3 regions of the Cetobacterium sp. NK01 genome follow, and region 3 is predicted to be linked to each of the others. Evidence: riboswitches for the same ligand, from Rfam matches in the RefSeq annotation. Region 3 holds a riboswitch; each other region holds the start of a gene.
The links. A riboswitch is a leader RNA that binds a small molecule or an ion and turns the genes downstream of it on or off. The one in region 3 is predicted to bind cobalamin.
Positions count from the first base shown of each region.

Region 1: linked by a shared signal. The riboswitch ahead of NON08_RS05340 (sirohydrochlorin cobaltochelatase) and the one ahead of NON08_RS10760 (cobyric acid synthase) in region 3 are both predicted to bind cobalamin.
Region 2: linked by a shared signal. The riboswitch ahead of NON08_RS07585 (TonB-dependent receptor) and the one ahead of NON08_RS10760 (cobyric acid synthase) in region 3 are both predicted to bind cobalamin.

Region 1 is NZ_JANIBO010000001.1:1,056,852-1,059,131, forward strand. It holds gene NON08_RS05335 (ABC transporter ATP-binding protein) at 1-833, opposite strand, end outside; cobalamin riboswitch at 995-1,174, shown strand; gene NON08_RS05340 (sirohydrochlorin cobaltochelatase) at 1,296-2,138, shown strand; gene NON08_RS05345 (ABC transporter substrate-binding protein) at 2,183-2,280, shown strand, end outside.
Region 2 is NZ_JANIBO010000001.1:1,552,382-1,554,661, reverse strand. It holds gene NON08_RS07585 (TonB-dependent receptor) at 1-1,349, opposite strand, end outside; cobalamin riboswitch at 1,375-1,544, opposite strand; gene NON08_RS07580 (methylated-DNA--[protein]-cysteine S-methyltransferase) at 1,664-2,140, shown strand; gene putP (sodium/proline symporter PutP) at 2,156-2,280, opposite strand, start outside.
Region 3 is NZ_JANIBO010000002.1:328,508-330,787, reverse strand. It holds gene NON08_RS10765 (hypothetical protein) at 1-563, opposite strand, end outside; cobalamin riboswitch at 747-925, shown strand; gene NON08_RS10760 (cobyric acid synthase) at 1,052-2,280, shown strand, end outside.

The DNA.
Region 1 (2,280 bases), on a different contig from region 3:
AAAATAACTCCCATTGTAACTCCATCTTTTATATAGAGATAACCACCAGCCAAAATAATTATAAGTTGTGTTATATTTGAGTAAAAAGTAACTCCAGAAACAATTAAGCTAGAAGGGACCATATTTCTCTTTTCACTTTCTAAAAGAGTAGAGTTTTTTTCAAAAAATCTTTTCTGTGCATAATCTTCTAAATAATTATCTTTTAAAAAAGCAATTGTTCTTAAAATATCATGAAGATTAGCAGAAAGTAGACCTGAATTTTTTCGAACATTTCGATGTCCCGCTTTCATTTTTTTATTTTCTCTATAAACAAATATTAATGTTAATGGTAAAGGAAATAAGGTAATCAATGAAAGTTTTAAATCAAAATCAAACATAATAAAAATAGAGGCTAAAATAGTTATAACAGAGAAAATGAAATCTTCTAAACCTCTATGACAAAGAGTAGAAACACTATCTAAGTCATTAATAACTCTAGATATTAAATCTCCACTTTGATTTTTCTTAAAAAATTCACTAGGTTGATTTAAAAGTTTACTTAAAAGGTCATTTCTCATACTTTGTTTAATCTTACTTCCCATTAATTTTCCATTGGCTTGTGAATTAACAGCGAAGATTAATCGTAAAATATAAAGAACTATTAAAACTACAGAAAATTTTAACAGTAGATTAATATTTTTAGATGGAAGAGCATCATCAATTAAATTTTTAATTAAAAGAGGAGAGTAAACGTCAATAGCAGTCATAGCTAACCTAACACTTAAAAAGAGAATAAGAAGTTTATTTTCCTTTTTTAAATAGTAAATAAGAGTTCCAAAAGATGTCTTTTTCATAAAAAATTTCTCCTTAATATACATTTCTTTCTAACTTTAATAGTAACTTTTTTTTTATATAAAAGTCAATACTTAGCATAATAAATAATATAAATAATAGATGATAATGTTATAAATTTTAGATAATTTGATTGAAATTTGTACGATAAAGTGTTAATATTAATTAGATAAACTGTAATGGTTCAATTTGATTAAAAGGGAATTGAGTGTAAATCTCAAACGGTCCCGCCACTGTATAGAGGATGAAAATAGCAATACCACTGAGGTAATTTTAACCTTGGGAAGGGCTGTTAGTAGGGTGAATCTAAGTCAGGAGACCTGCCATTATTTAAAATTCTGCGAGGACAGAGAAGGTAAAGAAAATTACGCTTCTCTTTTAGTATTTCCAAAAGGGAGGTTTTTTTTATTGGTGAAAATTTTTGATTTAAAATAGTATATTAAAATGATATAGGGAGATTAGGTATGAATTTTTACAAAAACATGGAAAAAGGTGCAATTATAGCAGCACATTTTGGAACAACACACGAAGATACAAAAGAAAAAACAATAGATATAATAAATGAAAAATTAAAGAAAGAGTTTGATAAACTTGATTTTTTTCAAGTTTATACATCAAGAATTATAAATAGAATATTATCTAAAAGAGGTATTGAAAATTTAAATACTTCTCAAATTTTAGAGAAATTAATAGAACAAGGCTATCAACATGTAATTATACAACCTACTTACATAATAAATGGAACAGAGATGGAAGCTCTTAAAAGAGAAGTAGAGATTTACTCTGATAAATTTGAAGATATTAGAGTAGGAACTCCTTTATTGACAGAAGTGCAGGATTATTTTAACTTAATTGAAGTTATAGAAAAAGAAATTGGCAATTTAAAACACGATGAAGGTGTTGTAATGATAGGACATGGAACAGAACATCCAGCATTGTCAGCATATCCTATGCTGGCCTACATAACTAGAGATTTAAAAAACTCTATATATATTGGGACTGTTGAGGGATATCCTAGTTTAGAAAATGTTGTGAAAGAATTAAAAAGAGATAATAAAAGAAAAGTTACTTTAATGCCTCTTATGTTTGTGGCAGGAGATCATGCTAAAAATGATATAGCAGAAGATTGGAAAGAGGCTCTAGAAGAAAATGGTTTTGAGATAGAGGTAAATTTAAAAGGACTGGGAGAGATTGAATCTATTCAAAATATATTTATAGAGAAAGCTAAAGAGTTAGAATCTAGACAACCTGAAGACATATTAGTAAAAAAAGCAGAGTATGCTAAAGGAAGAAAAGCTTCTCATTAATTGGAAGAGTTAAACTCTTCCGCTTTTTATTAAAAGGAGAAAGTATGAAAAAAATAGTATTATTTTTATTAATAACTACTTTAAGTTTCTCTAGAGAGAGTATTAGAGCAGTTTCAACATCACAATTTACAACAGAGATTTT
Region 2 (2,280 bases), on a different contig from region 3:
GAGATATATGTATTCCCTACAAAATCCTTTACTCCAATTTCATAAGTTTCTGTTTTTTGAGGATTAAATTCTCCTGCCCAAGCATTTATTTCATCTGTATTAGGTGCTCTAAATCCTTTGGTATAGCTTACATATGTAGATCCCGAATCAGAATATAAATAGCTTCCTGTCAGTTCTATTGCATCTTCTTTAAACTTTCTTGTTGCAAATCTATCTCCCTTGTATTCAATATTTTGCCTTCTGTATCCTTGAGTAAATCTAAACTTCTCTATTGTAGAACTATTTATTATAAATCCACCTAAAGAGTTTTTTTCAGATTTTCCATTTCCATAAGCAAAATCTCTTGTCTCTCCCTGATAAATATCTCCACCAAATACAACATAATTCTCATCTAAATATGAATATTTAAGTTGTGGCTTTAAATATTTAACTTCTGTCTTGTAATTACTTCCATTTGAAGAGTAGTTTTCATGAGCATATCTTCCTAATAGTTTAAATTCTAAATCAGAATTTATATTATATAAGTAATCTCCTACAAAATTATTTTTCTCTGTTTTTCCATCAATTCTCCAAGCATTTGGATTAGATTGTGTTCTGTCTTCATTAACTTCATCTTTAGTCAATGCTCCCGGAGCTTTAAAATCATTTTTAGAATAATTATATTTAAATTTTAACTCTCCATCATTAAGTTTATATCTACTTCTAAATCCAAAACTTTGTAAATCATCTTTAGAATAATCCCTATATCCATCTTTTTCTTTTTTCAAATAATCTACTTCAACTAAAAGCTTTTCTCCTATTTTAGTTCCATATGTAATTTGCTGTTTTTTTAATCCATAAGATCCTATTTCACTATTTAAGCTTCCATAATTTTTTTTATTTTCAGGTGCTTTTGTCACTATATTTATTGTTCCTCCAACTGCTCCATCTCCGTATAAAACTGACCCTCCAGAAGGTATTACTTCAATTCTCTCTATATTATCTACTGGAATATTGCTTGTTTGATATCCTGATAAATCAATCGAATTAATTGGCGCTCCATCAACTAATACTATAACATTTGACTTTGCTGTAGGCCCTTGACCTCTTATATCAAAAGCGGCATCTGCTCCACCCATCTCTTTTACAGTGACACTTGATACTAATTTTAAAGCTTCTGCTACTGTTTTCGCTCCCCTTTGCGTTATCTCTTCCCCTGTTAATACAGTTATATTTTTAGGTATATCTGCTATTGTTGTCTCTGTATTTTCACTTGTTATAACACTTTCTTCTAACTTCACAACCTTGTCTTGTCCCATTGATAAACTAGATGCAAGAATCAATCCTGCAATATAAAATCTTTTTTTCATTTAATTTAATCCTCCCATTCTGTCACTCGCAGTTTATTTTTATGGCAGGTATCCTGACTCAACTTCATCCTCCAATAGCCCTTCCCAGTTTCCCAGTGGTTTATCTATTTTTGTCCATTTTACAGTGGCGTGACCGTTTAAGCTTTTCACTTAATTCCCTTTTAATTTATAAAAACCATAACGTCTTATTATACTATAATCACTTCATTTTTAAAAGTTTTAAACAATAAGTGAACAAAATATATTTTAAATTAACCTTGATTTATTTATATTTTTTAAGTACAATTTAGATAAAAAATTTTTAAGGAGAGTTTATGAAAAATATTATCCCAGGTTATTTTTATATTTTTGACACTCCATTTGGTTTACTTAAAATTGAAGAATTAAATAATGAAATTATTAAAATTGAACTTAACAACCCTACTTCAAATAGAACTTTTAAACTTACAAAATTTTTAAAAGAGTCGTTTAAAGAGATTGATGAATTTCTAAATGGCAAGAGAAAAAAATTTACATTTAAAATAAATCCTATTGGAACAGAGTTCCAAAAATCTGTTTGGACAGCATTACTTAATATTCCTTATGGAGAAGTTAAAACTTATAAAGATATTGCAATTGCTATTGGCAATCCTAAGGCATGTAGAGCTGTGGGATTAGCAAACAACAAAAATCCCATCCCCATAGTTATTCCTTGTCATAGAGTAATTGGTTCTAATGGCAAACTAACTGGATATGCCTATGGATTATCTATAAAATCCCATTTACTTAATTTAGAAAAAGGTGCAAAATAATTTTGCACCTTTTTTTTAAGCTTCAACTACATTTTTAAAAACTACTTTCTCTACTATATAAACCGTTATTAAATTAGTAAAAAATCCTGGTAATAACTCATACATATAACTATCTAATCCTAAAACTTTCCACATTAAAA
Region 3 (2,280 bases):
AAAGATTTAAGGTTGTTTTGGTAGAAGTTTAGGACTTCAGCTTCTACAGTTTTTTCTTCGCTTTGTAAAGTGCTATAGCTTTTTTCACACTCTTCAATAAAATTTGACAAACTTTTTTTGAAAAAATATTTTAGCTCAAAAGACACTATAGGGTGAAAACTATGTTTACTTTCTAATAAAATAGTCTCTAGGTGAATGTTACATTTATTTTCATTTATTTCATTTAAATGAAGATTAGTTTCTATTTTAAATTTATCTCCCTCTGTTAGTATAAAATCTAATCCTTTGTTTACCTCTGGTTTTTTTAAATATAACTTATGTGTTTTGTTACCAAAGGTAACATCTAACAAAAAAGCCTCATCATTTACAGCAGCATTAACTTTTGTATTTAAAATATCTTTAACTTTAAGATCTTCATATGATTTATTTGAATTTTTTGCTCCTACTAACCATTTTTTTAAATTTCTTGGGTTTAAAGCAAAAAGTTCTACAAACATAGGAGGTACATTAATAATTTTATCCTCAATAATAAGAGGTTGTTTATTTGTTTTTACATCATTCATATTTAATCACTCCCTTATAAAATTTAATATTGTCACATTTAATTTACGAATAAATTTTGTTTTTCTTTTTTATTTCTTGAAAGTTTTTATATGAAAATATATACGTAAAATTAAGTTTAATTTTTAAACATAAACTTTTAAAAAAGGTTGACTTGTGCATAATCATTATGTATAATTATGATAAATATGTATAATATTTATGGTTCAATAATTTGATTAAAAGGAAAGTTGAGTGAAAATCTCGCACGGTCCCGCCACTGTAAGGAGGACGAAATTAGACTAAGCCACTGTAGTTTTTATGGGAAGGCCTAAGAGTAGGATGAATCTGAGTCAGGATATCTGCCATGAATATAAAAGAAAATATAAAATCTGCGGTGAACAGATTTGTATTTAGAACTGTCAATTTCAATTCTAATTAGCAATATTCTATTCATTTTCGCATTTTTTATATTTCCGCTAAACTTCACAAATTTAGGAGAAATGATATTATGAAACATAAGAACATAATGGTTGTTGGGACGTCTTCAGGAGCAGGGAAGAGTATAACAGTTACAGGCTTATGTAGAGCATTTTTTAAAGATGGATACACAGTTTCACCTTTTAAATCTCAAAATATGGCACTGAACTCTTATATAACAAAAGATGGACATGAGATGGGGCGAGCACAAGCTCTTCAGGCGATGGCATGTGAGATAGAAGCTCACTATACAATGAATCCTATTTTATTAAAACCCACAGGGGATAGAAGGATTCAAGTGATTGTCAACGGAAAGTCTATCGGAAATATGGGAGGACTTGAATACGGAGATTATAAATCAAAGTTAAAAAAAGATATAATTCAAGCTTATAATACGATTAAAGATGAAAATCAAATATGTGTTATAGAGGGAGCAGGAAGCCCTGTAGAATTAAATATAAAGCAAGATGATATAGTAAACATGGGATTAGCTGAAATGGTTGATGCTCCTGTTATTTTAGTTGCAGATATTGATAGAGGTGGAGTTTTTGCATCAATTTATGGAACAATATCTCTTATGGAACCAGAAGAGAGAGCTAGAGTAAAAGGTGTAATTATAAATAAGTTTAGAGGAAATGTTGATATATTAAAACCAGGATTAGAAAAAATAGAGGAACTGACAGGAGTTCCAATTTTAGGAGTTATGCCATACTTTGAACTAGACATAGAGGATGAGGATGGGGTAACAGAAAAATTTAATAAGATTAAATCAAAAACTGCAGATATAACAGTTTCGGTTATAAAATTAAAACATATATCGAATTTTACAGATATTGATGCTTTACTAGCAAATAAAGATGTAAATGTTAATTATGTGACATCATTTCATGAACTAGGAAATGAAGACATGATAGTTATACCTGGATCTAAAAATACAATAGATGATTTAAAAGATATAAAAGAGAAAGGAATCGCACAAGAGATTATAAAAATGTCTAGAAAAGGAACTCCTATTATTGGGATATGTGGAGGATTTCAAATTTTAGGAGAAAAAGTGTTAGATCCTTATGGAATAGAGGGAGATATAAAAGAACTTCCAGGACTAGGACTTTTAGACATAGAAACTACAATGGAAAAAGAGAAGGTAACAACACAGTATACAGGATTATTAAAAGGAGAAACTGGGTTATTAAAAGGATTAGGAGATATTCAAGTTAAAGGTTATGAGATTCACCAAGGAGTAACAGAGGGGAAAGAAAA